3 regions of the Photobacterium sp. Hal280 genome follow, and region 3 is predicted to be linked to each of the others. Evidence: predicted binding sites of a transcription regulator. Region 3 holds the regulator's gene; each other region holds the start of a gene.
What was found. Region 3 encodes CRP, which controls carbon source genes, mostly activating them, when cyclic AMP is high. Its sites were predicted from a motif close to TGTGANNNNNNTCACA; they were not measured.
Positions count from the first base shown of each region.

Region 1: rppH (RNA pyrophosphohydrolase) is a predicted target of CRP. The motif match lies at 6,136-6,151, and genes of this name have one in related genera.
Region 2: P4S53_RS21080 (NupC/NupG family nucleoside CNT transporter) is a predicted target of CRP. The motif match lies at 7,303-7,318, and genes of this name have one in related genera.

Region 1 covers NZ_JARLUO010000005.1:2,628,913-2,639,405, reverse strand. Annotated here, with positions in the region: gene P4S53_RS21405 (sigma-54-dependent transcriptional regulator) at 1-1,294, shown strand, start outside; gene P4S53_RS21400 (PACE efflux transporter) at 1,300-1,725, opposite strand; gene P4S53_RS21395 (LysR family transcriptional regulator) at 1,827-2,708, shown strand; gene P4S53_RS21390 (hypothetical protein) at 3,143-3,388, shown strand; gene P4S53_RS21385 (NADP(H)-dependent aldo-keto reductase) at 3,477-4,511, opposite strand; gene P4S53_RS21380 (DUF6482 family protein) at 4,676-4,978, shown strand; gene mutH (DNA mismatch repair endonuclease MutH) at 4,991-5,671, opposite strand; gene rppH (RNA pyrophosphohydrolase) at 6,306-6,827, shown strand; gene ptsP (phosphoenolpyruvate--protein phosphotransferase) at 6,847-9,102, shown strand; gene P4S53_RS21360 (sulfite exporter TauE/SafE family protein) at 9,111-9,491, shown strand; gene P4S53_RS21355 (sulfite exporter TauE/SafE family protein) at 9,476-9,898, shown strand; gene lgt (prolipoprotein diacylglyceryl transferase) at 9,995-10,493, shown strand, end outside.
Region 2 covers NZ_JARLUO010000005.1:2,559,725-2,570,217, forward strand. Annotated here, with positions in the region: gene P4S53_RS21050 (YtjB family periplasmic protein) at 1-531, shown strand, start outside; gene deoD (purine-nucleoside phosphorylase) at 685-1,407, opposite strand; gene deoB (phosphopentomutase) at 1,500-2,720, opposite strand; gene deoA (thymidine phosphorylase) at 2,733-4,064, opposite strand; gene deoC (deoxyribose-phosphate aldolase) at 4,229-5,002, opposite strand; gene P4S53_RS21075 (XapX domain-containing protein) at 5,405-5,575, opposite strand; gene P4S53_RS21080 (NupC/NupG family nucleoside CNT transporter) at 5,867-7,156, opposite strand; gene P4S53_RS21085 (TatD family hydrolase) at 7,369-8,178, opposite strand; gene P4S53_RS21090 (hypothetical protein) at 8,165-8,362, opposite strand; gene P4S53_RS21095 (ImpA family metalloprotease) at 8,716-10,493, shown strand, end outside.
Region 3 covers NZ_JARLUO010000005.1:327,292-337,784, reverse strand. Annotated here, with positions in the region: gene P4S53_RS10670 (phosphoribulokinase) at 1-692, opposite strand, end outside; gene P4S53_RS10665 (YheU family protein) at 820-1,041, opposite strand; gene P4S53_RS10660 (OsmC family protein) at 1,095-1,499, opposite strand; gene crp (cAMP-activated global transcriptional regulator CRP) at 1,774-2,406, shown strand; gene P4S53_RS10650 (hypothetical protein) at 2,589-2,798, shown strand; gene P4S53_RS10645 (DUF1338 domain-containing protein) at 2,870-3,664, opposite strand; gene astD (succinylglutamate-semialdehyde dehydrogenase) at 3,703-5,160, opposite strand; gene astA (arginine N-succinyltransferase) at 5,178-6,194, opposite strand; gene P4S53_RS10630 (aspartate aminotransferase family protein) at 6,331-7,548, opposite strand; partial or broken gene P4S53_RS10625 (aminodeoxychorismate/anthranilate synthase component II) at 7,958-8,532, opposite strand; gene P4S53_RS10620 (ExeM/NucH family extracellular endonuclease) at 8,637-10,493, opposite strand, start outside.

The DNA.
Region 1 (10,493 bases), 2.3 Mb from region 3:
TGAACTGGTGTTGCTTGGGGGACACACGATCCCCTGGCTGAATGCGTTGAAACAGGCCGGATGGATTTGTCATCAATGCCACGATCTGCGGGCAGCAGAAACCTTATTGCTTGAAACCGGCCCTTGCCTGGGGGTGGTTGATCTGAGCCATGATGATTTCAGTCTTCAGGCCATTGCCAGCCTGGTCAACCGGCACAAACAGGTGCGATGGCTGGCGTTGGTCAGAGACGAACAGCTCAGTATTGAATCTGTTTGCCAGTTTATTGTCAGTTTTTGTCTTGATTATTTTACTTCGCCGATCCCTGAATCCCAGCTGCTGAAAACCTTAGGCCATCAGCGCGGCATGCTGACACTGGAACGAAAAGTCTGGCCTAAGCTGGGCCACTTTGGCCAGCAGGGGCTTCAGGGCAATACACCGGTGATGAAAAAGCTGCTGCAGCATGTCAAACGTCTGGCGGCGGCGGACATGCCGGTGTTGATTCAGGGGGAGATAGGCACAGGGAAAGAAATGGTTGCGGAAGCTATTTTTCAGGCATCAACCCGCGCGAAAGGACGGTTTGTGACGGTGAACTGCTCAAGTGTCGGCCACAACTGGACGGTGAACGGTGCCGAGTCAGAGTGCTGTTTTGATGCGGCCAGAGACGGTGTACTCTTTCTCAATGAAGTCACCTCATTACCTCAAGATCGCCAGCAAGAGCTGGTCCAGTGGCTGCAGGACGGGCGCTTTACCAAGGTAAATGGTTCTGAGGTCAGTGCCGAACCCAGACTGATCGCTGCGACACATTATCCGCTCGATGATCTGGTCAGTGAAGGGCGGCTGAGCAAAGCGCTTTTCTACCGGCTGAATGTGCTGAGCCTGACGGTCCCGCCTCTGCGCGAGCGCGGAGATGACTTACTGATGCTGGCCGATGCATTGTTACTCAAGTATGCCCGTCAGTATAACTGCGGAGTGAAAGCCTTTTCGGACAATGCCAGACAGTCCATCGTTACTTATAACTGGCCTGGCAATGTCCAGGAGCTGATTGGGCGAGTCAAACGGGCGGTGCTGCTGACGGAGCAGAAGAATATTGAGGCGGATCATCTTGAGCTGCCAAGGCAGGCCGATGATAAGCAGAGCCTGAAAAAAATCCGGGAAGAGTCGGAACGCAGCGCTTTGTTAAGTGTGCTGGAGAATAACCGGGGGCAGATTTCAGCGGCGGCACGCGAGCTTGGCGTCTCCCGCGCCACTATGTACCGGTTGCTCAACAAACATGACCTGATCCCGCCACCGCGGGATCTGGGTCAGAATTCCTAACTACATCAGGCTGTTTGTGTTTCAGGCAGTGGAAACACTTTGTCGTACGCCAGATTATAGACATAGGCATAGACCAAATAAAATACGACCAGACCCAGGTCCATGATCAGGGCTTGCCAGAGACCGATGTCCAACCACCATGCCAGCATCGGCAGGGTGATCACCAGCAGGCTCATTTCGAAGCCCAGGGCATGGATGATCCGGTGACGGGTCTGCTTCTGCAGCTTGCCGCAGTATTTCAGCATGGCATGATCAAACCACAGGTTGTAGGCGTAATTCCAGAATGTCGCAATGACAGAAAAAATAACGCCCAAAACACCAATTTTTGCCATATCAAACCCAAACATCTGGCTCAGCACCAGTGTGATCAGAATCAGCGCAATGGCTTCAAAACCAATGGCATGACGAATTCTGTCTCTTTGTGTACGCATTTTAGTTACCTCTGAACAATGAATCAGCTTGAGGACTATCCTAATGCTATTATCGATAGATAAAAGTTAGTTGTTATCTGTTTTATAGATAGGTTTTTGGTATGCAATTTTCACTGGAGCAGCTCAGAGCGTTTGTCTGTGCAGCAGAAACCGGTTCATTTTCCGCAGCAGCACGTCAGTTGGGCAAGGCACAATCAGTGGTCAGTACCGCGGTTGCGAATCTGGAACTGGACTTCGATCTGGCACTGTTTGATCGCAGCGGTAAAAAACCGCGGTTGACGCCAGCGGGCGAAGCCTTGCTGATCAAAGCCAGACGGGTGCTGGCACAGTGCGGTGAACTGCAAGTGGCTGCGGACAGTTTTCAGCAGGGGGTGGAGCCCAAGTTGACTCTGGTGGTGGAATCCATGGCGATGATCCCGGCACTAGCCGACACCTTGCAGCAGTTTGAAGCCAGTTTTCCAATCGTTGAGGTAGAAATTCTGACTGTCGGGATGGGTGATGTCGTGAAATTGCTCAATGAAGGCCGGGCACAACTGGCACTGATGGTGCAGCTGTCTCTCCTGCATCCTGAGATTACGGTTCATGGTCTGGGACAGGTCGACGTCTGGTGTGTGGCGGCCAGCAGTCATCCGCTGGCAGCACTGAAAACCGTGGATTGGCCGGATCTCAGACAATACCGGCAGGTATTACTGACCGGGCGTTATGGTCAGGATAGTGAGGAATGGCGGGTGTCTGATGCGATCTGGCGAACTGAGCATATTCTGTCGGCCCTGGAACTGGTTCAGCGAGGTCTCGGCTGGACAGTCTTGCCGGCAGACATGGTCAGGGACAAAGTGCTGGCCGGACATGTTGTCAGACTGGAACCTGCCTTTGAAGCACAGGCATGGAAGCAACCGATTGATCTGGCATGGAGCAGCCAGCATGCTTTGGGTCCGGCGGGCAGGGCGCTGCTGACGATGATGAAAACCATGAAACTGTCCTGACAGCAACAGTCTGGCTGAATGCTACCTGTACTGTGAAAGAGGAATAAGCTGGTATTTTAAGCTAAATAAAGAAATCTATCTGGCTTGGCCTGTTGTCTTGTGCATTCAGCGGAGCATTTCCCTTTTTATCATGTAATGGAAAATAACTTCTTGTTTTTGATGCACTATCAGGCAAAAATAACACCCATATCACATCTTTATATCTTATAACCAGGAGGAACACACAATGAGCACATTCAATACTAAATGTCTGCGTCCTGCTGGTGTTAAGGATCACACTTCCCATCAGCACTAAGATCATCGATCTTAGATACTTTTTACAGTAATACACTCTGTAAATGGGCCGCGGATACGTCTGTCGCGGCTAGTATGTTGTCAGCCTGAAAACGGTCGTATCTGCGTCCCTCCATTTTATTACCCTGGAGAGCACACTCATGCGCCAATCAGTCTATTTACGTTTTGCTGTTTTACTTATCCGTCTTGATTTACACCGTGAAGAAGAAGCATGGCGTCGCGAACACCGACGTATGCAGGTTCATCTGCCACATTTAACGCCGCATATTCTCAAAGATATGGGTATCGACAAAGATTTGCGGGTAGATTCCGCCCTGGTCGGCCTGCGAGTCAGCCGTAAAACACGTCATCTGAGGCGAGCGTTGAGGTGGCGAAGTCTCACGTAATCTCTGGCCTTACTCTGCGGAGTAAGGTCGGAAGAACACTGACAGCCCCCACTGAGGTGGGGGCTTTTTTTCAGCTTGAGAAAATAGTTTAAGGGCAAGGATTTGAGTAGGTGATACCGACTTGTTCTAAGTCTGCCAGCACTTCTGCACTGAGTTCCACCGACAGGCTGTCGATGTTGGCTTCAAGCTGAGACAGGCTGGTGGCACCAATCAGGGTTGAGGCATTAAACGGCTGCTGATTCACAAAGGCCAGAGCCATTTGTGCCGGATCCAGACTGTGTTTTCTTGCCACTTTGACATAGGCTTCCGTGGCCGCCACACCTTGCGGCGTGAAATAACGGACAAAGCGATCAAACAGCGAACAGCGGGCACCGTCGGGTTTTTTGCCATTGAGGTATTTGCCGCTCAGGGTGCCGAAGGCCATCGGGGAGTAGGCCAGTAGTTTGACCCCTTCATAATGGCTGATTTCAGCCAGACCCACTTCAAAACTGCGATTGAGCAGGTTATAGGGATTTTGAATGGTCACCACCCGTGGCAGGTCATGTTTCTCTGCCAGACGCAGGAAAGACATCACACCCCACGGGGTCTCGTTCGATAAGCCGATATAGCGAATTTTGCCGGCCCGCACCAGCTCGGCCAGTGCCTCAAGCGAATCAGTCAGTGTGACACCGGTATTCGTCTCGGGATAAGGGTAATTGAGCTTGCCAAAACAATTGGTTTCTCGCTGCGGCCAGTGCAACTGATACAGATCGATATAGTCTGTTTGCAATCTTTCCAGGCTGTTTTCAACCGCTTCGTGAATATTGCGCCAGTCGAGCGCCATGTTGTCACGGATGTGGGGGACATTACGGGGACCGGCAACTTTGGTCGCCAGAATCACTTGGTCGCGTTTGCCTGATTTCTTCAGCCAGCTGCCGATATAGGCTTCGGTCAGCCCCTGAGTGTCCGCTTTCGGCGGTACAGGATACATTTCAGCAGTATCAATCAGGTTGATACCGCGCTCCAGCGCAAAATCGAGTTGGCTGTGGGCCTCGGCTTCCGTATTTTGCTCGCCAAAGGTCATGGTGCCCAGGCCGATCTGGCTCACTTCAAGGTTTGAATGGGGGATCTTATGGTATTTCATTTGCCCTCCTTGGACCGCAAATTCTCCCTGACTATAACCTAGGAAAGGGTTACTGAGAAGCCGCAGTAAAATGAAGCAGTTATCTCATAGGCTGCACGGGCAGACCTTGCTGATAAGCGAATGTTCGCACATAGTTAAAGCAGTTCCCTTGAAAAGGTGTGATCATGAAACTGTCCCAATTCAAGCACTGGGTAAAGTCACCCGGAGAAGAAATTCCTAAGTGCGTACTGACCAGTTACGCCGGACGTGCAGATTATTTGATGGAAGTTGAATATAAACATCATCTTGAGCCTCTCAAGGATGACGAAGATAACATGCTGCATTTTCAGACCATGGAGCAGGTGAGGGATTTTCTGCGGCCACTGGGGATCAAGTCGATCACATTAAGGACGATTGATCCTCATGATGAATTCTCACTGGATGGCAAACCTGAGTGTTGCCAGGATGACATGACGATCAATGTATAGCCCGCTCTGTGATCAGAGCATAAAGTGGCGTTTGAGCAGCTCGGCGGTGAACTGGGTTTTGAGATAAAAGCCCCGGGGCAAAGTTTTGATCGGGTGGCCGTCTGCGCCGTAAGCATCAGTCTGCACTCTGCTGTTGGCGGCTTTGGGCCTCAGCTGCAGGACTTCGCCGTGGCGGGCCGTAATCTGCTCCACTTTGCCCAGCACGATCAGTTCCATCAGCTCTTCCCAGTCCTGGCGTAACCGGGCTTCTTCGTCGGCAGATGGACTCCACAACAGAGGAGAGCCGACATGGCGTGCAGCAAGCGGAATTTCACGCTCCCCTTCAACAGGGATCCACAGGACCCGGGCGAGTTTGTGCCGGATATGGCTGTTTTCCCAGTTCACGCCCTGCAAGCCAATCAAAGGAGCGACACAGACAAAGGTGGTTTCCAGCGGTTTACCCTGATGGCTGATGGGGATAGTTTTGAGTTCAATGCCTAAATTGGCGAAATCAGGGACGGGCTGGCTGCCTGCCGTCGCACCCAGATGCCATTCCAGCAATTGGCCCACCCAGCCTTTATCCCGGCGTAAATCCGGTGGTGCAATTTGTCCGGCCTGCTCAGCCAGTTCGCCCAGGGTACAACCGGCCAGCGCCTGTGCCCGGCTGAGGAGTTCGGATTCTGAGGTCGGAGCTGGTCGTCTGGAGATCGTCATTCGGATGAGTCATATTTCAAAAGCGTGGCCGTGAATTTTAACACAGTTAGGACGCTGTGCGGATGATTGACTAACCGCTTGATCAGACTGTTTGTGTTGGATCCTGGGATTAAGATATCCACAGGTACTTTTTTGAACAATGTGAATACTGTGTGAGCTGGACGTATCTACAGGGTTTTGTGCAGTATTTAAACGCTTTATCGGTGGTTATTTAACCGTTAATGATCGAGGGGTGTGGATAAAGCCAAGGGTGGTTGATCTTTAACCAGTCGTGATGATCCTCTGGAAACCGGTTGAGCCTTTCGCTGTGTTTTCAGTTGGATTTTAATTTAAATTATTGAATTTAAATTGTTTATCGTTTTTGTTGTTCTCGGGTGGCCATTGTTAGGATCCTGATTTATTGTTGATTAAATGGACAATAGAAGAGCTTCTACACACAACTATCCACAGAAAGCGTGAATAAATGTGGGAGAGGTCTCATTTCTTTGTTTATAACCTCTGAATTCCTCTTAAGTTATCCATAAAGTGAGTGCTAGGTAGGAAAAAACAGTGATTGATGACAATGAATGTTTACCCTGAGGCTCATTCTGTGAAAAAATCACTGTTAATTGATATTTTTACTTGAGGTCGTCCAGTGATTGATGGCGATGGATATCGCCCTAATGTGGGGATAGTTATCTGTAACAGCCATGGCCAGGTATTTTGGGCTCGACGATATGGACAACACTCTTGGCAGTTTCCACAAGGCGGTATTGATGAAGGGGAAACCCCGGAACAGGCCATGTACCGTGAACTGTATGAGGAAGTGGGTCTCACCAGAAAAGACGTCAGGATTCTGGCATCCAGCCGCCATTGGCTGCGATACAAATTACCGAAACGTCTGGTCAGGTGGGATTCCAAACCAGTTTGTATCGGACAAAAGCAAAAATGGTTTTTGCTGAGTCTGGAATGCGATGAGTCTAAGGTGAACATGCAGCGTGGCAGTACACCGGAGTTCGATGGCTGGCGTTGGGTCAGCTACTGGTATCCGGTTCGTCAGGTTGTGTCCTTTAAACGGGACGTTTATCGCCGGGCGCTGAAAGAGTTCGCGGCGATGGCGATGCCTTTCAAGGAGCGCAAGGAACGCAAGTTAAAACGTAAACACAAGCGGAGTTAACCTAGGGAAAGTAACGCTTATGCTGACCCAGCTAAGAGAAATTGTAGAGAAAGTCGCCAGTGCTCCGACATTACTCGAGGCGCTGGATCTGCTGGTTGTCAGTATTTGCCAGGCAATGAAGACTGAGTGCTGCTCAGTCTACATTGTTCATGAACACCGCAAGCAATATATGCTCATGGCGACTCAGGGGCTGACCAAGCCTTCTTATCAGGTCGGGCTTGGCTTTGATGAAGGTCTGGTCGGTCTGGTTGGCCGTCAGGCTGAACCTGTCAATGTGGCCGATGCGCGTCAGCACCCGAACTTCAAACATATCCCGGGCACCAACGAAGAAACCTTCCGCTCCTTTTTCGGCACTCCCATTATCCATCAGCGCAAAGTCCTCGGCGTATTGGTGATCCAGCAACGCGATATGCGTGAATTCACTGAAAGCGAAGAATCTTTTATGGTCACACTGGCCGCACAGCTGGCGGTGATACTGGCGCATGCCAAAGCGCAGGGGATGTGGCCCGGCCATCGTGACGGACTGCATTTAACCGGTTCGGCGGCATCGACCGGGGTTGCCATTGCCAAAGCCTGGTGGGATGACAACCAGCCCCGGCTGGAAGCTGTTTCACCTGCTTCCTGTCTGGACAGAGAGTTCGAACAGGAACGCTTGAGCATTGCCATTGAGATGGCGAGTAATGAGTTTCGGCGATTGCGGAAACGCTTTGACAGCGAGCTGCACAAAGACACCCTGGCGATTTTTGATCTGTTCAGTCACTTGCTCAATGATCCCATGCTGCGTAAGGATCTGTTTGCCAAAGTCGCTGGCGGCGATCAGGCCGAATGGGCCGTCAGGCAGACTGTGGAGGCCTACTCGGTTCGCTTTGCCAATATGAAGGATGACTACCTGCGCGAACGGTCGCACGATATTCGCGAACTGGGTCAGCGCCTGCTGTTTTTCCTTCATAACGAAGAGGGGGTCGAGCACCAGTGGGATGCCCCGATCGTCCTGCTGACCCGAGAGCTGACCGCCGCCATGCTGGCCAGTATTCCGCGAGATAAACTGGCTGCCGTGGTGGCTCAGGAAGGTGCCGCCAACTCCCACGCGGCCATTCTTTCCCGGGCACTGGGTATTCCTGCCATCATGGGCGTCGATTTTGTCCCGGAGAAAGTGCATAACGCTCTGGTGGTGGTCGACGGTTATCGCGGCGATCTGCTTATTGAACCCAACCGGCAGATTCTGGCTGAATACAAGCGGTTACTGAAAGAAGAAAATGAGCTGACGGCTCTGGTCGAACAAGATCTGGATAAAGCGGCGGAAACGGAAGATCAGGAAAGGATTTACCTGTATCTGAATGCCGGATTAAGTGCTGACACCAATATCGCGGTCAACAAAGGGGTCGATGGTGTCGGCCTGTACCGAACCGAAGTGCCGTTTTTACTGCAGCGCAGTTTTCCCTCGGAAGAGGAACAGGCGGCTCAGTACCGCTCGATACTGGCCTCTTACCCGGGTAAATCTGTGGTCATGCGTACCTTGGACATAGGCGGCGATAAACCGTTGCCTTATCTGACCATTGAAGAAGATAATCCTTTCCTAGGCTGGCGCGGTATCCGCTTTACCCTGGATCATCCGGAAATTTTCCTCATCCAGGTCAGGGCCATGCTCAAGGCCAGTATTGGCCTTGATAACATGGACATACTCTTGCCCATGATCTCCGGCATTCCTGAGCTGGATGAATCCAAAGCATTGATTGAACGGGCTTTCAATGAAGTGTCTGTGTATGCTGCCAGCAAAGGACAAGTGCTCAAGCAGCCCAGACTGGGCATCATGATCGAAGTCCCTTCGATTTTATATCAGCTGCCGGCCCTGAAAGGGCGGGTCGACTTTATTTCGGTAGGCAGCAACGACTTAACGCAATATTTATTAGCTGTCGACAGGAACAATTCCCGTGTTGCCAGTGTCTATGATACGTTCCATCCGGCAGTCATTCAGGCACTGAAGCACATTCAGGATACCAGCCATGCGTTATCAATCCCGGTGAGCGTGTGTGGCGAACTGGCCGGTGACCCTCTCGGCGCCTTACTCTTGGTTGGAATGGGATACCGCTCTTTAAGTATGAATACCCGCAACGTCGCCAAAATTAAATATGTTCTTCGTCATGCCAGTCTGGCCGATATGACGCAACTCGCCGATAAGGCGTTACAGGCGACCTTCGGCCAGGAGGTCAGGCAAATGGCAACAGAGTTTGTCGAACAACGCGGCATGGGCGGCTTCATCCGGGCAGGTAAATGATGCCGGATATGTTATGGCTGCTCCTGATGTGTCTGGGGCTGGGGGCTGTGGTCGGCCTGCTGGCAGGTTTGCTGGGGATTGGCGGGGGATTATTAATTGTCCCCGCGTTAGTCTGGATGTTACCCCAAACCGGGATCGAACCTGGGGTTGTCATGCATATTGCGCTGGCGACCTCGCTGGCCTGTATTGTGCTGACGTCCGGCTCTTCGGCACGTAGTCATTTACGGCTGGGGAATGTGGATGTCTCTTTGGTCAGGTTGCTCGCACCGGGTATGGTACTGGGGGCATTGCCGGGAGTGCTGTGGCCGAGTGGGTACCTGCGGATTGGCTGCCCAGGATATTTGCTGGTATTGTGCTTTTACTGGCGCTGCAAATGCTGCTTTCATTGAAAGTCACAGGGCGTCATCCTATGCCGGGGCGGGTTGCAATCGCAGGCAGTGGCAGTGTGATTGGCCTGGTGGCCAGTTTAGCGGGCATCGGTGGCGGTTCGCTGATCGTACCTTATCTGAGTTGGTATGGCGTAGAAATGCGCCGTTCTATCGGGACCGCCGCTTTTTGCGGGTCCATTATTGCCATCGCCGGCATGGCCGGATTTATTGTGGCGGGCAGTGGTGATGACAGCCTGCCGCCTTACAGCCTGGGTTATGTCTATCTGCCGGCACTGATGGGCGTGGTTTGTACCTCTGTACTGACCACCCGATATGGTGCGCGTATGGTCAGTCACTTACCGACTCCGACACTGAAAAAAATCTTTGCCATCTTTTTGTTATTTGTGGGTGGTAAAATGTTGTTTTAACTCGGGTCAGTCACGGGGACTGGCATGAGACTTTTCATTGTGGGTACATGCTGTACCGCCGTGAACTTCTTTATTGATTAACCACGAGTATGTTGAATGAGCCAAGGTTATCTGACTTTTCCAAACTTTGACCCAATCCTGTTTCAAATCGGCCCGCTGGCGATCCGCTGGTATGGATTGATGTACCTGCTGGGCTTCGTCTTTGCGCTCTGGCTGGCAAACCGTCGTGCCGATAAGCCAGGCAGTGGCTGGACGCGAGATCAAGTCAGCGATCTGCTGTTTGTGGGCTTTCTCGGGGTCGTGATCGGCGGCCGAGTGGGTTATGTCCTGTTTTACAACTTCGAAGTCTTCCTGGCCGATCCGCTTTACTTATTTAAAGTCTGGACCGGGGGGATGTCGTTCCATGGTGGCTTATTAGGCGTCATGACCGCGATGGTCTGGTATGCCTACCGCAATGGCCGGCGCTTCTTCGACGTGGCTGATTTTGTGGCGCCGTTAGTGCCATTTGGCCTCGGCGCTGGTCGGCTTGGAAATTTCATCAATGGTGAACTCTGGGGCCGGGTTACAGATGTGCCCTGGGGCATGGTATTTCCGA
Region 2 (10,493 bases), 2.2 Mb from region 3:
GAGTACGGCGCCCGGCTGAATCAGAATAACTTCAACATGCTGAGCGAGCAGACGCAATCCCTGTCTCGCATTATCGCCCGTCAGGCAGCCAGTACGGCAGCTGGTGATATTCTCGACAAACAACAGGACAAACTGCAGGATCTGGTCAACCGGATTTCCGATGAACCCCTGATCCTGGACGCCAGCATTTATGATCTCGAAGGGGTGCCGCTGGCACAAACCGAAGATGCGATGCCGCTTGAGCAGGTGTCCGGCCTGACCACTCCACTCTCGACTGCCAGCATCGGCCGCCAGCAGCTGGTTCAGCCTGTCCTGACCGATGATGGTCAGGTGGTCGGCTTTATCCGCCTGACACTGGAACACGGCAAACTGGTTCAGCACGCCGCCGATCAGATTGACAGTATGACCAATACAGTCCGCGGCATGTTGCTGGTCGCGCTGTTGATCGGTTTTATTCTGGCGTATACCTTCGGCCGCCGAAAAGACGTGTGGCATTTTCCGTTCCTGCTGACGGCAAACGCCAAAGATTAGATCTGCGCAAGCGATGAAGCGCAGTATGCTAAAGAAAGCTTAAGACAAAAGCCCGAGACAAAAAAAGACGACCCTAAGGTCGTCTTTTGCTTTGAGTCAGAGGCCAAAGCCTCTTTTGCGCGTCCGCCTGTCTCCACAAGCGTAGACTCAAACTCAGGCGTCTTGATCGCCCAGCAGGACAGATTCCAGGGCGATTTCCATCATCTCTAAAAACGTGGTCTGACGCTCATCTGAGGTCGTCGCTTCGCCACGCAGAATATGATCAGACACAGTGCAGATGGTCAGGGCTTTGGCGCCGAATTCTGCCGCCACACCGTAAATCCCGGCGGCTTCCATTTCCACGCCCAGAATGCCGTACTTGTCCATGGTCTTGAAGAAGTCGAAATCCGGGTTGTAGAACAGATCAGCAGAGAACAGGTTACCGACTTTCACCGCGATCCCTTTGGCTTTGGCAGCATCCACAGCGTTTTGCACCATGCCGAAATCGGCAATGGCCGCAAAATCGTGACCACCGAAACGGATGCGGTTCACTTTCGAATCGGTAGAAGCGCCCATGCCGATCACCACATCGCGCAGGTGCACATCATCACGCACCGCACCACAGCTGCCGACCCGGATGATTTTCTTCACGCCAAAGTCTTTGACCAGCTCAGTGGCATAGATAGAACAGGACGGAATGCCCATACCGTGGCCCATCACAGAGATCTTACGGCCTTTGTATGTGCCCGTGTAACCGTACATATTGCGCACATTACAGACTTCTTTCACTTCTTGCAGGAAAGTGTCGGCAATGAACTTGGCACGCAATGGGTCGCCCGGCATCAGCACAACGTCGGCAAAATCACCCATTTCAGCATTAATATGTGGAGTAGCCATCTGTTCGCTCCTTCAATTTGTTGAACTGCCTCATCCATTATGGACGAGGCAATGACGCTTTCAGCGCCAAACCTCACCACACAGCTGTGCGGTTACAGAAAAGATGTACCGTAATCCATGGGCGAAGTACCGAAGTAACTCGCCAGGCTCTGGCCGATATCAGCAAAGGTGTCGCGGCGGCCCAGTGAGCCGGCCGGGATCTTCGGACCACTGACCAGCACAGGAATGTGCTCACGGGTATGGTCTGTGCCCGGCCAGGTCGGATCGCAACCGTGATCGGCCGTGATGATCAGCACGTCGTCTTCTTTCAGCTGCGACAGCAGCTCAGGCAGGCGACGGTCAAAATATTCCAGCGCGGCGGCATAACCGGCCACATCGCGGCGGTGGCCGTAGGCGGAGTCGAAATCGACAAAGTTCGTGAACACAATCGTGTTATCACCAGCTGTTTCCATTTGTGCCAGCGTGGCATCAAACAGGGCTTCCAGGCCGGTCGCTTTCACTTTCCGGGTGATCCCGCAGTGGGCGTAGATATCGGCAATCTTACCGACAGACACCACTTCGCCCTGCTTCTCTTCCACCAGTTTTTGCAGCACAGTGGCTGATGGCGGCTCAAGGGACAGATCACGGCGGTTGCCTGTGCGTTCGAACTGACCTTTGGCCGGACCGATAAACGGACGGGCAATCACGCGGCCGATATTGTAGTCTTCCAGCTCTTCGCGGACGATCTCACACAGCGTCATCAGATTATCGAGACCGTAAGTCTCTTCGTGACAGGCAATCTGGAACACGGAATCGGCTGAGGTATAGAAAATCGGCTTGCCGGTTTTCATGTGCTCCTCGCCCAGATCGTCCAGCACCTGAGTACCGGAAGCGTGGCAATTACCCAGGTAACCCGGCAGCTGTGCACGTTCGACGATGCGATCCAGCAGTTCCTGCGGGAAGCTGTTGCTGGTATCGCTGAAGTAACCCCAGTCGAACAAGACCGGTACACCGGCGATTTCCCAGTGGCCCGACGGGGTGTCTTTGCCGGATGAGATCTCAGCAGCGTGACCGTAGGCGCCGGTGATCTCCGCCACAGGATCCAGCCCTGGCGGGAATTCACCGCAGGATTCTTCCGCGGCCTTGCCCAGACCCAGGCGGGTCAGGTTCGGCAGATTCAGCAAACCGCTGCGGTCGGCATTGTCGGCACGGCCTTCGGCACAGGCTTTGGCAATATGGCCCATGGTGTTCGAACCCACATCGCCAAATTTGACCGCATCTTCAGTGGCACCCAAGCCAAAAGAATCGAGTACCAGGATAATTGCTCTTTTCATCATTGCTCCAATTTAGACATCTTCAGCACGGATACGGCGGTAAACCTCAGGGGTCGCCGCAGGTGCCTGCTCTGTGACTGTGACAGCCTGACGAACAGCCTGCGCAGCCTCCTGCCATTGTGCTTCACTGCGAGCATGGATCACGGCCAGCGGCGTCTGATTATCCAGCGTCTGACCCAGGCGGATCATGTCCGTCAGGCCCACTGCATAATCAATGCTGTCAGAGGCCACTTTGCGGCCACCGCCCATACTCACCACGGCCATGCCCAGTGCGCGGGTATCCATCGCCCCGGCAAAGCCGCTGGTTTCCGCAAACACAGGTTTGATGATCGCTGCATTTGCCAGATAGTTTTGATAATTTTCAACAAAACCCGCCGGGCCACCCAGGCCGTGAACCATTTTGCCGAACCGCTCTGCCGCTGCGCCGTTGTCCAGCACCGCCTGCAACTTCGCACGGGCTTCGTGGTCGTCTTTGGCCAGACCGGCGTTGAGCAGCATGTCGGCGCACAGCGCCATGGTGACTTCAAACAAGCGCGGATTGCGGTATTCGCCGGTCAGGAACTGAACGGCTTCGCGCACTTCCACTGCGTTACCGGCACTGGAGGCCAGGACCTGGTTCATGTCGGTCAGCAAGGCGGTGGTCTTGGTGCCGGCCCCGTTGGCCACGGCCACAATGGATTTCGCCAGTTCTTCCGAAGCCTCATAGGTGGGCATGAAAGCACCGGAACCGACTTTGACGTCCATCACCAGCGACTCCAGACCTGCCGCCAGTTTCTTCGACAGAATCGAGGCAGTGATCAGCGAGATGTTATCGACCGTGGCGGTAATATCACGGGTGGCGTACACACGCTTGTCCGCCGGGGCCAGATCGCCGGTCTGACCGATGATAGCGACACCCGCCGATTTGGTTACCTGACCGAACACCTCGTTCGACGGCATGATGTTATAGCCCGGAATGGATTCCAGTTTATCCAGCGTCCCGCCGGTATGGCCCAGACCACGACCGGAAATCATCGGCACAAAACCGCCGCAGGCGGCGACCATCGGGCCGAGCATCAGTGAGGTCACATCCCCCACGCCACCGGTGGAGTGCTTGTCGACAATCGGGCCACCGAAATTCATGTGATCCCAGTTCAGCACCATACCGGAATCGCGCATGGCGCAGGTCAGTGCGACCCGCTCATTCATGGTCATGTCGTTGAAGTACACCGCCATCGCGAAAGCTGCGATCTGGCCTTCAGACACAGTGTCTTTGGCGATGCCCTGAATAAAGAAGTTAATTTCGTCTGGAGTGAGTGCGATGTTATCGCGCTTCTTGCGGATAATTTCCTGAGGTAAATACATAGGATGCCTCGACATGGCTGGGGAGAGACAATAGCGGCCCTGCAGCGTCAGCAGCACGTGCCGACAGGCGCGGTCTTTCCCTTGAATTGGCAGTTTCCTGTGACAGCCAGCCGAGCCGGCTGCCACAGATCAGATTCAGAATCGGTCAACCGATACCAGCGGTATCAATAGCCGCCTTCTGCAGCTTTTTCGCCTTCACCCAGCGTGTTGAGCAGGTTTGCCAGCAAGCTGGATGCACCAAAACGATAGTGGGCACTGTCTGCCCAGTCGGCACCCAGAATACGATCAGCCATCGCCAGATACTGCTGTGCATCTTCTGCAGTACGCACACCACCGGCTGGTTTAAAGCCTACTTTGTCCTGTACGCCCATGTCTTTGATCACGGTCAGCATAATCTCAGCTGATTCCGGCGTGGCGTTCACCGGTACTTTACCGGTCGATGTTTTGATGAAATCCGCACCAGCTTTGATTGAGATTTCAGAGGCTTTGCGGATCAGTGCCGCATCTTTCAGCTCACCGGTTTCAATAATCACTTTCAGCAGAATGTCACCGCAGGCGGCTTTACACTGTTTCACCAGCTCAAAACCCACGTCCTCGTTACCAGCGATCAGTGCGCGGTATGGGAACACGACATCCACTTCATCTGCGCCGTAAGCAACCGCCGCTTTGGTTTCTGCAACGGCAATCTCAATATCATCATTGCCGTGCGGGAAGTTAGTCACTGTGGCAATGCGAACGTCCGGCGTCCCCTGCTCACGCAGCTGTTTTTTGGCAACCGGAATAAAACGCGGATAAATACAAACCGCTGCGGTATTACCGACAGGGGTTTTCGCGTTCTTACACAGTTCGATCACTTTCGCATCGGTATCGTCATCGTTCAGTGTGGTCAGATCCATCAGTTTTAACGCACGCAGTGCAGCCGTTTTTAAATCGCTCATGACTTTCTCCAGTCGATTATGTTCTACCAAGTGTCCTGTTCTCTTTGTCCATTCAGAAAATGACACCCTGAAGATTGTAGCCTCAGAGAAACAGAAGCGGACTTGATTCCATGAAGACTCAGGCGCTGTACAGCGTGCCCGATCGACGTCCTTTTCACCGCGCAAGGTGGCTATCACCTTGCCAGCCATTCATTTTCGCATCCTAATTCACAAAATTATCAGGATACTTACACGCAGATATCATCAATCTGCGATTCCACACAGCCATTTTACCAAGGAGCCCAGAGGCAAACCATACAATAGACGTTTCCCAGAGTGGATAATGTGTTGACCCAGCACGTGGCTATCGTCACCTCTCCTTCGCCCGATTGCATTCTGCTTCCTTGCTCAGGACTCCCTTGCTCAGGAAAAGAAACGTTCAATCAGCCATTGATACAGCTGCCCGCCGATATACACGCCGACAATGCCCATCACCCCGGATAACACAGGAGGCGCCGGAATCGGCAATTTGAGTGCGGAAAACATCAGCCCGACGATCACACCTGCCAGTAAAGCCACGATTACGTCATGCATGCTATCACTCCCGTCGTTGTGACCAGACAGGGAGAGCGAAGCAATCCGGTCTGGAAATACTCACAGAGTGTAGACCGCAGAAAACCAAGTGTCTGCTGACCCCTTAAGCATGCGCGTACAGCCCGGGCGAAGGAAGTGTCAATTGGCGCTTTTTAGCGGCTTTTACCGGAAATGATTCAGATAGTTACTGATTCTGTTGACTGCCGCCAGCGTCAGCGGCAAAGAAAATGCGAGGCAAAAAAACGCCACAGCTAGGCTGTGGCGTTTTCAATCTGACGGTTTCTGACTGAATTACAGTGACAGGAACAGACCTGCAATCGTTGCAGACATCAGGTTAGACAAGGTACCTGCGGCAACGGCTTTCATACCGAAGCGGGCAATGTCGTGACGACGGCTTGGTGCCAGACCGCCCAGACCACCCAGCAGAATCGCAATCGAAGACAGGTTGGCGAAACCACACAAGGCGAAAGAAATGATCGCTTTGGTCTTCTCAGTCATCGCTGCGCCAGTTTCAGCAACCAGCAGACCACCATCAGCCACATCTTTCAGGTACGGCGTGAAGTTCAGGTAAGCCACGAACTCGTTCACGACGATTTTCTGACCGATGAAAGAACCGGCAATCTGTGCTTCATTCCAAGGCACACCAATCAGGAAGGCCAGCGGCTGGAAGACATAACCCAGGATCAGTTCCAGCGTCAGCTCAGGCATATTGAACCAGCCGCCAAACCAACCCAACATACCGTTGATCAGGGCAATCAGACCGATGAATGCCAGCAGCATCGCACCGACGTTCAGTGCCAGTTGCATACCGGAAGAGGCACCCGCAGCCGCTGCGTCAATGACGTTAGCAGGCTTGTCATCGTGACCTTCATCATCTTTATCAACGCCCAATTGATCCACAGGCGTTTCTGTTTCAGGTTTGATGATTTTCGCAAACAACAGACCACCCGGTGCCGCCATGAAAGAGGCTGCAATCAGGTATTCCAGCGGTACACCCATCGAGGCATAACCGGCCAGTACACCACCGGCAACAGACGCCAGACCACCACACATCACCGCAAACAGCTCAGACTGAGTCATCTTAGGTACAAACGGACGCACAACCAGTGGTGCTTCAGTTTGACCCACGAAAATGTTCGCTGTTGCAGACATGGATTCGGCACGGGACGTTCCCAGTGCTTTCTGTAGACCACCACCCAGAATGTTAATCACAAACTGCATGATACCCAGATAGTACAATACGCTGATCAGTGCTGAGAAGAACACGATAACCGGCAGCACTTTCAGGGCGAAGACGAAGCCGCCGCCACCGAAGACTTCAAACATCTTGCCTGATACCAGACCGCCGAACAGGAAAGAAATCCCCTGATCGCCATATCCGATCACACTTGCAACGAATTGTGATGCACCATACAGCACATCACGGCCTACCGGCACATACAGTACGAATGCGCCGAAAAAGAGTTGAATGGCAAACGCGCCACCCACAGTACGTAAGTTAATAGCTTTACGGTTATCAGACAGCAGCACCGCCACAAGCAGCAGCACAACCATCCCAACCAGGCTCATAAACACGCTCATAGTTTATGGCATCCCTATAGTTAAATTTTGGCGTCTCGACAATTCGGCTCTCTCAAGAGTCGGGCGCATTATACGCATGGCAACTTACAGCATGTAATGCACACATCACACTTTGATTGGAAACCGAGTGAAAGTTGAATATCAAGTGTGACGAAACTCACACCAAGGCACCACCTGATGCATAAAGAAAAGCCAGAGAAATGTCAGAATCATCAAATTTGAGAAGGCAGTGCAAACAAAACTTCTGCATTTTTGCTAGTAGCAGCAGCAAGTACCGCCAATGATTCTGATCTCAGTTCAGCCAGAGCCGCCAGCACTAACGCCACTCTGTCCGGCTGATTCGGCTCTCCCTGGTAACCGGCCAACGGCATATCTGGCGCATCGGTTTCCAGTAACATCGCATCAAGAGGTAACTGAGTCATTGTAGTTCGAGTTTTGTTCGCTCTGCGATAGGTGATCGTACCACCTACTCCAATTTTGATACCTAGATCAAGAAGTTGAGACGCTTGCTGCAAACTGCCACCGAATGCATGATAAACCCCTCCCCGAATTGGCGGGCAGGATTTCAGGCATTGCATCAGTTCAGGAAAGGCTTTGCGGCAGTGAAGTATCACCGGCAGGTTAAATTGATTGGCGAATTCCAGCTGCCTGAGCAGCCAGCCCATTTGCTGCTGCCTGTCTGCAGCGGCGATTGCAAAATCCAGCCCGCATTCCCCAACCGCCACACAGCGGTTTTCCGCCTCCTGGCACACCTTCTCCAGCCTGCTCTCAAGCTGACTCAGTGTGTGATCATCATGCTCGGAGGCAAAATACGGGTGCATGCCCAGCGCATAGTAGAGCGCTGGCTGTGACGGGGAGGCCGGCCGGTCACACAAGGTCTGAATGGGTTGCCAGTTCCGCGCCCCGATCGATGGGATCACGATATGGCTGACACCAGCCTGCCCGGCCTGTGTCAGATACGGCTCGGGATCAGCGGCAAACGGCGGAAAATCAAAATGGCAGTGACTATCAATCAGCTGCACCTGAGGTCTCCTTTTTCTTCACGGGCTGACCAGCGCTTGCCCTGGCGGCGCGCTGCGCCGGATGACGGGCATCGTCTTCATCATAGCGGACAGGCGCACAGCAGCGCCGGTTTTCCGGGACAAAGCCCATACGCTCGCACCAGGCATCGTAGCGGGCAAGCCAATGGCGGATCAGAGTGAACATGAATACCTTCTCCTTCAGTACGGATGGATCTCTGTGATCATTATGCCGGGCCAAAACTAAATCAATATGCCGGCATTCAGATCGGGAGCGCCAATGCGTTCGCAGCGGTTAAAAACAACACGGTTTTTCCAAAATTTCAGCTGTCCAGCCCAAGTATTGCTCATCATTCCATAAATCATCACTTTTTATGATACAAGGCTCGCAAGGCTCGCAAGGCTCAGCGATCATTTATCTCCATGAACAAATACTGTTTTCTTTTCTTGCTCTCATTAACCGCGTGTGGAGGGGAAAGCACCCCATCGACATCTTCCGGAAGTCTGCCCGATTTACCGAATGACCATGGGCAGCCGCCCGTGATCACGCTGCCTGACGACCCGATCAACCAGGCTGTCAGACAGGGTGATCCCGGACGCTTGCCTGCCAGTACAGCCCTGCTCGAACAGCGGATTTCAACGCTGATCAAGGCTGAGCAAACCGCTCTCACGACGGCGCATCACCAGATTTTTGGCGATGACGCGATCGATTATGATCCGAGCCGGAACTCCCGGCTGTTCAGCTTTCAAACGTTAACCAGCGCCAAAGAGCTGATCTCAGGGAACCAGGGAAATACGCTGGCCACGGTCAGTGAACAGCACTCCCGCCGCAGTATCGCTTTCGGCAGCAACATTTTGCGCGACCTTGATGCGGGTGAAAACCCGGCCTTCGCATCACACATGAAAAACATCACAGATTGGTTGCTTGCGCCCGCCTCACTGGCGGAAAACGACACCGTCAACGTGTCATTTATGCTGCTCAGTAACAGCCAGTACAACCAGTCGAAAAACTGGCTTGCCAGCCGATACCCCACAATCGCAACAACGCTCTGTAATCATGAAGCACAACTGACACAGTGTTTAGCGTCTGCACATCTGATCATTACCGGTTCCAGCGGCTCGTTCAGCGAATCTGGGGGTCAGGCCGCCCTCAGTGCCGCGGCAGCCCGCAAGCAGTCCCTGCTGTATGTCCACACCAACAGCTGGAATGCCACGCCTTTAACGAACCTTGTGCTCACTTACTTTGGCGCGCAAACGGAGGCAATCGGCGGAGCGGGTAATTATTTTGCACAAGACAAAGCTAACTGGGCATCAGCCGCCGAGATGCGAACTGAGACCGGGCTGCTGGCTGAAATTCATGCACTGACGGAGCACCTTCAGTACGACAGCTTCAGCTTCTCAGTGACAGATTGCGAAGATGACAATGATAGCTGCAGCAATATTCCCGCCTTTCGCCGAGAGTTTCTTGCCCCCGCCGGATCACTGCGTCAGATCATCCGTGCTCTGGATGCCAGCGCAACAGACATTTTTGCCCTGCCGGGTCAGTATACGCTGGAAAAACATCTGATTCTTCTGGCGGACAGATACCGTGAAGGGGTGCACTTTCCCATGTCAAAGAACACGACACCCACCCTGGCCTTTTTAAAAAGCTATTTTGCCGACCACCTGGTGTATCACTCACGCAAGTACAACCCGGTTCCGCCTGAACTGGGGAATTTCAGCCGGACTGACTTCAGCCACATCACGCCAACAGATAAAATCGTCACGCTGGTCAGCCGTCAGCCCTGGCGAGCAGCAGGTGTCTATGCCCTGCCGGGTCAGACGTTTAGTGTTACCCGTACCGATAGCCATGATACCGTGGCCGCCAGTCTCTTTATCAATACCCAGCGCCCGTCTTCCACCAAGCAGATGGCTGCCAATCATGGGTATAACCGCCCTAAATTCCTTCAGTCCCACCATCAGACAATTAAGGCGGGTCAAACCCTGACGATCACCTCTCCTTATGGCGGCCCAATCCAGATTGGCTTTACCGACCAAGGGACAGCAATGACCTTTTCCTTTCGCCAGATTGGCCTGCACCCTTACTGGCAGCCGGGTAGCAATGACGCCGACTTTCTCGCAGCCTTGAGCAACAACGCCTTCGATTGGGCGGAAATTGCAACCGAGCATTTTGAAATTCACTCTCGAAACAGCCGGATGCAAACCACATTGTCCGACAACAGCCGCTGGGATACCCCCAGTCAAATGGCGGATTTTATGACGACTTATCATCACAGCGCGCTCAGAGCACTGGCGGGATATCAGGGGGAAAACATCAC
Region 3 (10,493 bases):
ACCACAAAACTCTCGTCCAGACTGGGGATCGCTTTGGCACTGACCGGGTTTGAAGTATCCACGGTCGGCACACGCTGAAAGTTGATATGGGTCCGGGAGAACTGTGGCGTGATGTAATTGAGGTAATCATCCATTGAGCGGACAATCGACTCCATCACCGCCTCGCGGGAATGGCCGCGATCCCGCGTATCACGGACGATCTTCTGGATCCACTCCAGGTTGACAATCGGCACCATGCCAATCAGCAAATCCACATGCTGTGCCACATTGACATCGCCGTCCACCACACCGCCATGAAGCCCTTCATAAAACAGCAGATCGGTATTTTCCGGCAAATCCTGCCAGGGGGTGAATGTGCCCGGCATCTGATTATACGGCACGGCCTCGTCAAAGGTGTGCAGGTAACGGCGAAACTTGCCGCTGCCGTCTTCACCATACTGGCGGAAAAAATTACCCAATTGAGCAAAGTCGTTGGCCTGCGGGCCAAAATAACTGATATGACGGCCTTGCTCTTTGGCTTTGCGGATCTCCACATCCATTTCAGGGCGGGTGAACCGGTGGAAGCTGTCCCCTTCCAGCCAGGCCGCATGAATGTTCAACATGTTAAACATCTTACGGAAGGCTTCTGAGGTGGTGGACGTTCCTGCTCCGGAGGAACCTGTTACTGCAATGATCGGGTGTTTTGCAGACATGACATACCTTGTCGTTAATCCTAACGGAATCAGTTAGTAACAGGGCCAGAGAAAGCAGTCAAGTTTCACAGGCCCGTTCATCGGCGTCAGCTTCCGTTTTCTGCTGCCGCTTTTCATTATGGCAGCTTTATTCTGCGCTCAGTGAACGGCGCAGTTTAATATCAACCGTTTCATGGAGTTCAGAGAACAGAATCACTGCCTCGCCACTCTCCAGTTGCTGCCTGACTCTGGCGACCTTCTGTTCCAGACTTAGCTCGCGTTCGCCGTAGTCCGTGCCTTCGCGCAGGACAAAGTGTTCAATTAAATTATCGAGTGTCTCTGAGTCCAATTCTTGCCAGGGGATGATCATACTGCTCACCGAAAAATAAGGGGAAAAACCGGCACGGCATTCCCGAAACACCATTAAGCGGCGACGATTTCATAAGAATGGGTCAGCGTGACACCTTTACCCAGCATCAGGCATACAGAGCAATATTTTTCCAGCGAATCACCGACCGCTTTGGCCACCAGCGCGTCATCCAGATCATGGCCGGTCACCACGAAATGCAGATTGACCGAGGTAAAATAACGCGGCGCCTGCTCGCGGCGCTCTGAGGTCATGTTGGCTTCGCAGGCCGTGATGGCCTGGCCGGCACTTTTCAGGCCGTCGACCACATCGACAGAGCTGCAACCACCAGCCGCCATCAGCACCAGCTCCATCGGACTCGGCGCCGTTTTGCCGCCGTTCCCGTCCATGACCACACTGTGGCCCGAGTTTGACTGGCCGACAAAAGTCAAACCTTCTACCCATTTAACACGTGATTGCATGCGATGCTCCTTACTACTCAAACCCGCATTTAAAAACTAAGTCACAACTGTGTGATCATGTGCACAGTAATGCGTCCAAAATGTGCATTTATCGTCACCCAATATCAAGCAATGCGTGTCGAAAAAAGTTAAACTCTTGGACTGAATGTTCACATGCGCTTGCAGCCCAGCCGTTGACTGAATATCCTAGTTGGCAAACAATGATATTGTTATACCCAACCCCAATTCAAGGAATGACGTTGTTGGGCAATACACTGCAGAGGAAGTTAGTAATATGGTTCCAGGTAAACCGCAAACAGATCCAACCTTGGAGTGGTTCCTTTCTCATTGCCACATTCATAAGTACCCTTCAAAGAGTACACTGATCCACGCTGGCGAGAAAGCAGAGACCCTCTACTACATCGTTAAAGGCTCCGTTGCCGTTCTTATCAAGGACGAAGAAGGCAAAGAGATGATTCTGTCCTACCTCAACCAGGGCGACTTCATCGGTGAGCTTGGCCTGTTTGAAGAAGGCCAGGAGCGTACTGCCTGGGTTCGAGCAAAAACACCATGTGAAGTGGCAGAGATTTCCTTTAAGAAATTCCGTCAGCTGATCCAGGTCAACCCGGACATCCTGATGCGACTGTCTGCTCAGATGGCGCGCCGTCTGCAAGTCACCAGCCAGAAAGTTGGCGACCTGGCCTTCCTGGATGTGACCGGTCGTATTGCCCAGACGCTGCTGAATCTGGCCAAACAGCCAGATGCCATGACCCACCCGGACGGGATGCAGATCAAAATCACCCGTCAGGAAATCGGTCAAATCGTTGGCTGTTCCCGTGAAACCGTTGGCCGCATCCTGAAGATGCTGGAAGAGCAGAACCTGATTTCTGCCCACGGTAAAACCATCGTGGTTTACGGCACTCGCTGATCACTCAGCTGTGATGCAGCCAATGTGAGTATCAGAAAAGCCGCCGGTGCGGCTTTTCTTGCATTTGCACCCCATCCCCCCGGCTTTGCATCGGGTTCCTCTAGTGACCTCACAGTTTTTCAGTTGCCTTCCTCATCCCTAGTGCTACATTTGGCATATTAGTTTGATGTGGATGTCGCGATATGGATATCGAACGTTTTGCCCCGAATGCACAGCACAGTCAGGTGCCGCCCCGCCCTGTAGTCACGATGGGGCGTTTTCTCACAGCGTCAGTAGAGATGACAGGGTTTCAGTCACCCCGCCAGTTACTGGAACAGGAAGCCGGTTTACACGCCGGGATCCTGAGCCGTGACAACGATGCCTGGTTACTGCCCTTGGATCAACATCACTGACACCAGGTATTTCAGACATAAAAAAACAGCGACCCAAAGGCCGCTGTTTTGTGTATTTCAGTCTGGCTGAATTACATATTGGTACTTTCGAAGATTTTATCGGCTGACGCTTCGACAAAGCCCGGATAGAGCTCACCGTCCGCCTGCGGATAACGCTTGGCGAACTCATAAAAACCACCCGGAATCGTGCGTACGCCGTCGGTGAAGGATACATCCACACGATCCGCCATCGTCGAGGACTGCTCCAGCATCACTTCCGGATTGCCTTTCACTTCGCCGCCGGCTTCGTTGATACTGAACCCGTTGTGACGCAGCAAACTGTTGACCGCCGCCACTTCCGTGAACTGCTCCAGCTGATTAACGCTCACAGTAAAGTGATTCGCACCGTAACCGTGAGCGGCCACCCAGCCGGCATACTCGCTTTCCGCAGCCAGCATTTCATAGGTTGCAAAGTCCAGCTCCCACAAACGGCCGTTATAGAGGAAAGACGCATCCTTCATTGCACCGTCAGGGATCTGCTTGACCAGCGCACGCACCGTGTTCTGCAATTGTGCAGAGCACTGACCAACCAGCAGTTCACTGATAAACACTTTCGGGGCAGCCGGATTCGGGTGCTCGAAGTGCTCTGCGTACAGTTTCTTCTGCTCGAAATGATAAGTGCCGCACGGCTTGTAGCCGATGGCGATAAAAGGTGCCGCCAGAACATCCAGGCTGACACCCGGCAGGTTAAAGGTACGCAGCGCAATATGATCATTTTGCAGAGGCTCTTCCTCTGTCAGCAGATCGTGTACCTGCGCCGCCGACGGGCAAAGACGGGTCGTAAAGTCCTGCCACAGGGCATCAAACAATTTTTCCACTCTTTCCATGATGCGGTTCCCCTTCGAAAATACGGGTTAAGTATGAGTTACAGTTGGATCCCTGGCGACAGCTGTGCCGGCAGTTCGGTTGCCTCACCTTCCATCGATGCCATTGGGTAGGCACAATAATCCGCGGCGTAGTAAGCACTCGGACGCAGGTTACCCGAGGCACCCGGACCACCGAACGGCGCATCGCCGCTGGCACCGGTCAACTGGCGGTTACGGTTGACGACGCCCGCACGGATATGATCAATAAAGTATTCCCACTCACTGTCGTCAGTCGACACCAGACCGGCAGACAGACCGTAACGGGTGTTGTTGGCCATCTCGACCGCCTGAGGCAGTTCCTGGTAACGCGCCACCTGCAGCAGCGGTCCGAAGTATTCTTCGTCCGGCAGTTCGGCAATCTTACTGACTTCAATGATACCCGGGGTCACGATGGCGCCCTGACCACGTTCGGCTTTCAGCAGTGGTTCACCCCCCATCTCAATCAGACGCTCCTGGGCTGCCACGATATTATCGGCGGCCAGCGTCGAGATTTGCGGGCCCATAAACGGTTGCGGCTCGGCAAACGGGCCGTCCACCTTGATGGCTTTGGCCGCTTCGACCAGCGCCGCAATCAGGGCATCCCCTTCTGCCCCTTCCGGGACATACAGACGACGGGCACAGGTACAACGCTGTCCGGCACTGATGAAGGCCGACTGGATGATGGTGTACACAGTGGATTTCAGATCGCCATAGGCCTTGGAGATGACCATAGGATTGTTGCCGCCCATCTCCAGTGCCAGCATTTTGCCCGGCTGACCGGCAAACTGACGGTGCAGGATATGCCCGGTATTGGCACTGCCGGTAAACAGCAGACCATCAATACCGGCCGACTGCGCCAGCGCTTCACCGGTCGCCCGCGCGCCCTGAACCAGGTTCAGTACACCGGCTGGCAAACCCGCCTGTTCCCACAGCTTGACGGTTTCTTCCGCCACTTTCGGCGTCAGATCTGAGGGTTTGAATACCACAGTGTTCCCCGCCAGCAGCGCAGGAACAATGTGGCCGTTTGGCAGGTGGCCAGGGAAATTATACGGACCAAAGACCGCCATCACGCCCAGCGGACGGTGACGCAGTACGGCTTTGGTGCCGGCCACGTCTTTTTCACGCTCGCCGGTACGCTCATTGTAAGCACGCAGAGAAATGGCAATCTTACCCACCATGGCGCCGGCTTCAGTGCGCGTTTCCCACAGCGGTTTACCAGTTTCTTCAGCGATAGTGCGGGCAAGGTGCTCGCTGTTGTCTTTGACCAGGGCAGCGAAGCGCTCAACGATAGCCTGACGCTCTTCCAGGCGGGTATGACGCCAGGTCACCAGTGCCTGACGTGCGCTGGCCACAGCCTGCTCAACCTGCTCGGTTGTGGCACTCTTACCTTCCCAGATCACTTCACCGCTGAATGGGTTCAGCGACTGCATCGCTTCGCCCTGACCGGCTTGCCAGTTGCCTGCAATCCATTGTGTCATTTTGTATTCCACCCTAGTTATTGAGCAATCAGGCGAACCTGATCCCCGTTTTTCACTTCTAACACCTTGGCCATTTCCGGAGAAATGATGGCCAGATTACGTTCACCATCCAGTGCCGCTTTACCGACCGTTGCACGGAAACCGGCAAAACGGGTATTACTGATGATGTAATTATGCGAGCTGTGATGTTCGCCGATCTCAACCGTACAGCGCTGAGATGCACGGACCGACTCAATATGGCGAAGATCGCACTCCACCGTGGGGCCGGCATCAAAAATATCGACATAGCCACGGTTGACGAAACCTTCTGCTTCCAGCAATTTTAGCGCCGGGCGCGTATTGTCGTGCACCTGTCCAATCACGGCCTGGGCCTCTTTGCTCAGCAGGTTGACGTAGATGGGCAATTTCGGCATCAGATCGGCAATGAATTCTTTCTTGCCGATCCCTGTTAGGTAATCGGCCTCGACGAAATCAATCGAGAAAAAGTGCTCTTTCAGCCATTCCCAGAACGGGGAATTTCCCTGCTCATCCGATACACCGCGCATTTCGGCAATCACAGTGTCAGAAAAACGGTGGCTGTGCTCGGCCAGCATAAGGAAACGGCACTTGGACAGCAGCTTTCCGTTCAGCCCCTGACGCCACTGAGGACGCAGGAATAAGGTGCACAGTTCACTCACACCCGTGTAGTCATTACCAAACGTGAGTACCTTCAGCACTTTGTGCACATCCAGATGATGTGAATTATGGACCAGGGTGCTGAGGTGATAAGTATAGAATGGGTTATCCAGTCCGACTGCCGCTTCCAGGGCGGTCGTACCAGCAATTTCGCCTGTCTCAGTATCTTCCGCCACCATGAGGTAGCCTTCCGGACCCGGTGCAGTGACGTCTTTATTAAAGCTTTCCACTGAATGCGCAATCCGATTACTGAGGATCTCCTCGTTAACCGGCAATGATGTGAAGCCGTGACCTGATTCGTCGGCGCACATCATCAGTGCAGGTAAATCAGCTTTTGTAATGGGACGTATAACCAGCATCGAACTCCCTCCTGATGCAGGTAGCAACACAGGTTGCTAACTCTGAATATCTGTTATTTCTTTCTCTTCTAAAAACTACCCCGGGTGACACCCGGGGCAGCAAGCAGGGCAAGCGGTTGTGCCTGCCCTTGTCTTATTATTGGTTGTAAAGCTTGGCAATCGCACGTTCCAGACGGGCCAGACCTTCTTCGACATCCGATTTTTCAATCACCAGAGAAGGCGTGAAACGCACAACATTGGTACCGGCTACCAGCACCATCAGACCTTCTTCGCCGGCCGCCAGCAGCACATCACGTGCACGGCCCTGCCAGTCTGCATTCAGGGCTGCGCCCAGTAGCAGGCCCTTACCGCGTACTTCGGAGAAGATAGGGTACTGAGCATTGATTTTCTCAATCCCGTCGCGGAACCATTGCTCACGCTCTTTGACACCGGCCAGGACTTCCGGCTTGCTAACTTCCTCAACCACAGCCTCAGCCACGGCACAGGCCAGCGGGTTACCGCCGTAGGTAGAACCATGGGTGCCGATTTTCAGGTGCTGAGCCAGCTCAGTGGTGGTCAGCATCGCGCCGATCGGGAAGCCGCCACCCAGCGATTTCGCTGTGCTCAGGATGTCCGGCGTCACGCCCAGCCCCTGATACGCATAAAATTCACCGGTACGGCCGTTACCCGTCTGTACTTCATCAAACACCAGCAGCGCATTGTGTTTGTCACACAGCTCACGCACGCCCTGGATAAATTCCTGGGTCGGAGAGATGATACCGCCCTCGCCCTGCAGCGGCTCCATCATCACCGCACAGGTGCGGTCAGAGATATGTGCGGCCAGCGCTTCCAGATCGTTATACGGCAGGTGCGTCACCGCCTGAGGTTTTGGACCGAAGCCGTCAGAATACGCAGCCTGACCACCTACGGTCACAGTGAAGAAAGTACGGCCGTGGAAACCTTGCTTAAAGGCGATGATTTCATCTTTTTCCGGACCGAATTTGTCGGCAGCATAACGGCGCGCCAGCTTCAGCGCGGCTTCGTTCGCTTCGGCGCCAGAGTTGGCAAAGAAGACTTTCTCAGCAAAGCTGACTTCCGTCAGTTTTTTCGCCAGGCGCAGGGCCGGCTCATTGGTCATGACGTTGCTCAGGTGCCAAATTTTCTCACCCTGCTCTTTCAGTGCTGACACCATAGCCGGGTGACAATGGCCCAAGCAGCTCACCGCGATACCACCGGCGAAATCGATGTACTCACGATCATCCTGGTCCCACACACGGGCACCTTTACCTTTCACCGGGATGATTTGCATTGGGGCATAACAAGGTACCATGACCTCATCAAAGGTTTGACGTCCTACTTTTTGATCCGTCGCCATTATACTTTCCTTCTGTGTATATCGCTTTGCGCATAGTATTTACATAATTTTAACCGATTCCAATAGCAGAAAATGTTTTTCCTTTGCGGAAAGTGCGTCATATAACTGCGATGGATACATATTTATGCGTGAGTAAGGAAAACTTATTAAGACGATTTTGAGGAAAGGTGTTTTTCCCTGTAGGAATCAATGCCCCTGTGGATGATTTGACGAAATGCATAAGCTTGCGACAAAGGCCGGATGAATATTTTTTGGCCAATGTTAAGAAAAGTGATACAGATCGCGCTTGTGAGACAGCCAAAATCGCCCAAAACACCCATTAGTAAGACTAATGGGACATTAGCCAGACCGCATTTGACAAGGCCTGACAGCGAAAAAAGCAAAATCCAAGGAGAGAGAAAAACCGGTTTCAGCGACGCAGAAAATTGGCCAGCAACTGATGCCCTTGTTCAGTGAGAATACTTTCTGGGTGGAACTGAACCCCTTCGAGCGGCAAAGTGCGGTGGCTGATGCCCATGATCTCATCCGGCTCGCCGTCTTTTTCTGTCCATGCCGTCACTTCGAAACAGTCCGGCAGCGTCTCGGGTTGAACGACCAGCGAGTGATAACGGGTTACCGTCAGGGGATTATTCAGGCCGCAAAACACACTGCGGTTATTGTGTCGCACCGGGGAGGTTTTGCCGTGCATAACTTGCCGGGCGCGCACCACTTTGGCACCAAAGACCTGCGCCATCGACTGATGCCCCAGGCAGACGCCGAGGATCGGAAATTTGCCCGCAAAATGGGCAATCGCCGCCAGCGAGATCCCGGCATCATCCGGGGTACACGGGCCGGGGAAATCACCAGATGGGACGGTGCCAGCGCGGTTATCCCCGCCAGATCAATCTCGTCATTACGGACCACCTTCACCTCAGCGCCCAGCTCACAGAAATACTGGTACAGGTTGTAGGTAAAAGAGTCGTAATTATCAATGATCAACAGCATAAGGATCCCTGCCCTGGCAAAATCGGCGCCCTATTTTGCAACAGAGAGGAGAAAGGCAAGCAGGATTGCCTCCTGCCAGCCTTTTTCACCCCAAAAGCGCGGGATCAGTGCTTCATCTGACAGCTGTCACCGTTATACACAGCTTTCAGGCGGCCGGTTAAGCGCAGCGGCGCGTAGCTGCAGGGCACTTCGAACACCCCGTAAGCCAGCAGGCTCAGGCTGACCTGATCGCCGGCACCAATGCCGACATGGTTCAAGAAGCGATTATCCTCACGGTAGCGACGCTGCTTGCCCGGCATCAGCCATGTTTGCGTACTGTCCCAGTACCAGCGATTAAACACCGGATAGACAGGATGGGCACTCTTGTTTTTGAAAGTCAGCTGGAAACCGCGGTTATCCGGCTGTGGATAGCGCAGACTGACCACCACAGGATCATGATCTGAGGCTGAATAAGGCCCGGTTGATTTCACCAGATCCCCTGTGTGCTTGTCTGAGTATTCAAACAACGTACTTTCGACCGAATTGATGTGCCACTCTTCGACCCCGGCGACTTTGCCGGCCAGTGACAGATTAGCCAGCGCGTGATCCAAACTGCCCAGCTCTCCGTCATAGCTGTAAGAATAAGCCGGCGTGTCGTGGCCTTGGTCGGCCAGATTCACCAGCCCCAGCCCTTGACCGGCTTCGATGCCCTGTTCATGCAGCACTTTGCCGGCCACTGAGGTGCCGGACGCCGACACTATCTTGCGCTCGGCACTGGCCGGATCATAGTCGGTCAGGATACGGATCGGATCTTCCTTGGCGTAGGCATTCATATCGCCCAGCACCAGCAGATCGCCGTCGATATTTTTCAGCGCTTCAGACAACACCATCGCGGCAGAGACCCGGAACGCATTACAATGACCCTGCAGGTCCGCCGGATCGCTGTCAAACTCGCCGCTGACCCAGTCTTCGTAACAACCTGAGCCTTTGGATTTCAGGTGATTCACCACCACAGTCAGCGGTTTGGCCCCCTGAACACCTTTCACCGTAAAGGACTGCATCAGGCTGTCGCGCTGGAAGACCTCCAGCTCTTTGACCTCACCTTGCGGATTAGTCCCGGTCAGTTGCTGCTTGGGCAGTCGGATCACCTGAGCAGCCTGAGCCGGCTCTGCTTTGGCCGGACGATAGATCAGCGCCACGGTAATGGCGTCTGTCCCGAGAAACTGGCCCTGATGCATCTCGGCCGGGTCAATGGTGATATAGCGGTAATGGTCAGCCGGATCACTGAACTGCTGGTTCAGCGTGCTGACCAGATTGGCCAGCGCACTGTCATCGCCAAAGCCGTTGTTTTCCATTTCCATGATGCCGACGATATCGGCATCCATGGCGGTGAGCGCATTGACAATCTTCGTGCGCTGCAGCTGGAAATCACTCAGGGTTTTGGCACCACGGTTGCACCCCTTGGCCGCATCGGCATCGGCCTGATCTTTACATCTGGCATTGAGCGGACCGCCGATATCGCTGTCGCTGGTGAAGAAGTTGAGCACGTTAAAACTGGCGACTTTCAGCTGCGTCTCCGGCACCGCCTGCGGGGCCAGGGTGCGATCGTCGTGGTGGATAAAATCCGCCGCCGATACGGTATTGGTCGGGATCAGACGGTATTCGCCGTAGCTGTAGCCAATCACCCCCTCAAGGTTCACAACCGTATCACCCACCCGAACATAGCCCTGCTCGGCATCCAGACCCGGGAAATAAGGCATCACGCCATCCGGTGCTTTGGCGTCCGTGTCAATATAGAGCTGATTGCGGTCATTCGCCGCGGCCAGGGCTTTGGCTTGCTCGCTGCCGGCCACATAGAGCTGGGTCGGTTTCATTAACGGCGCCGTGTGTGACAGCACCATATTGTTCCGGTACGAGGCGTAATCGAAACCAAAATTGCGGGTCACTTTCAGCTGGCTGTCTGTCACCAGCCGGACACGCAT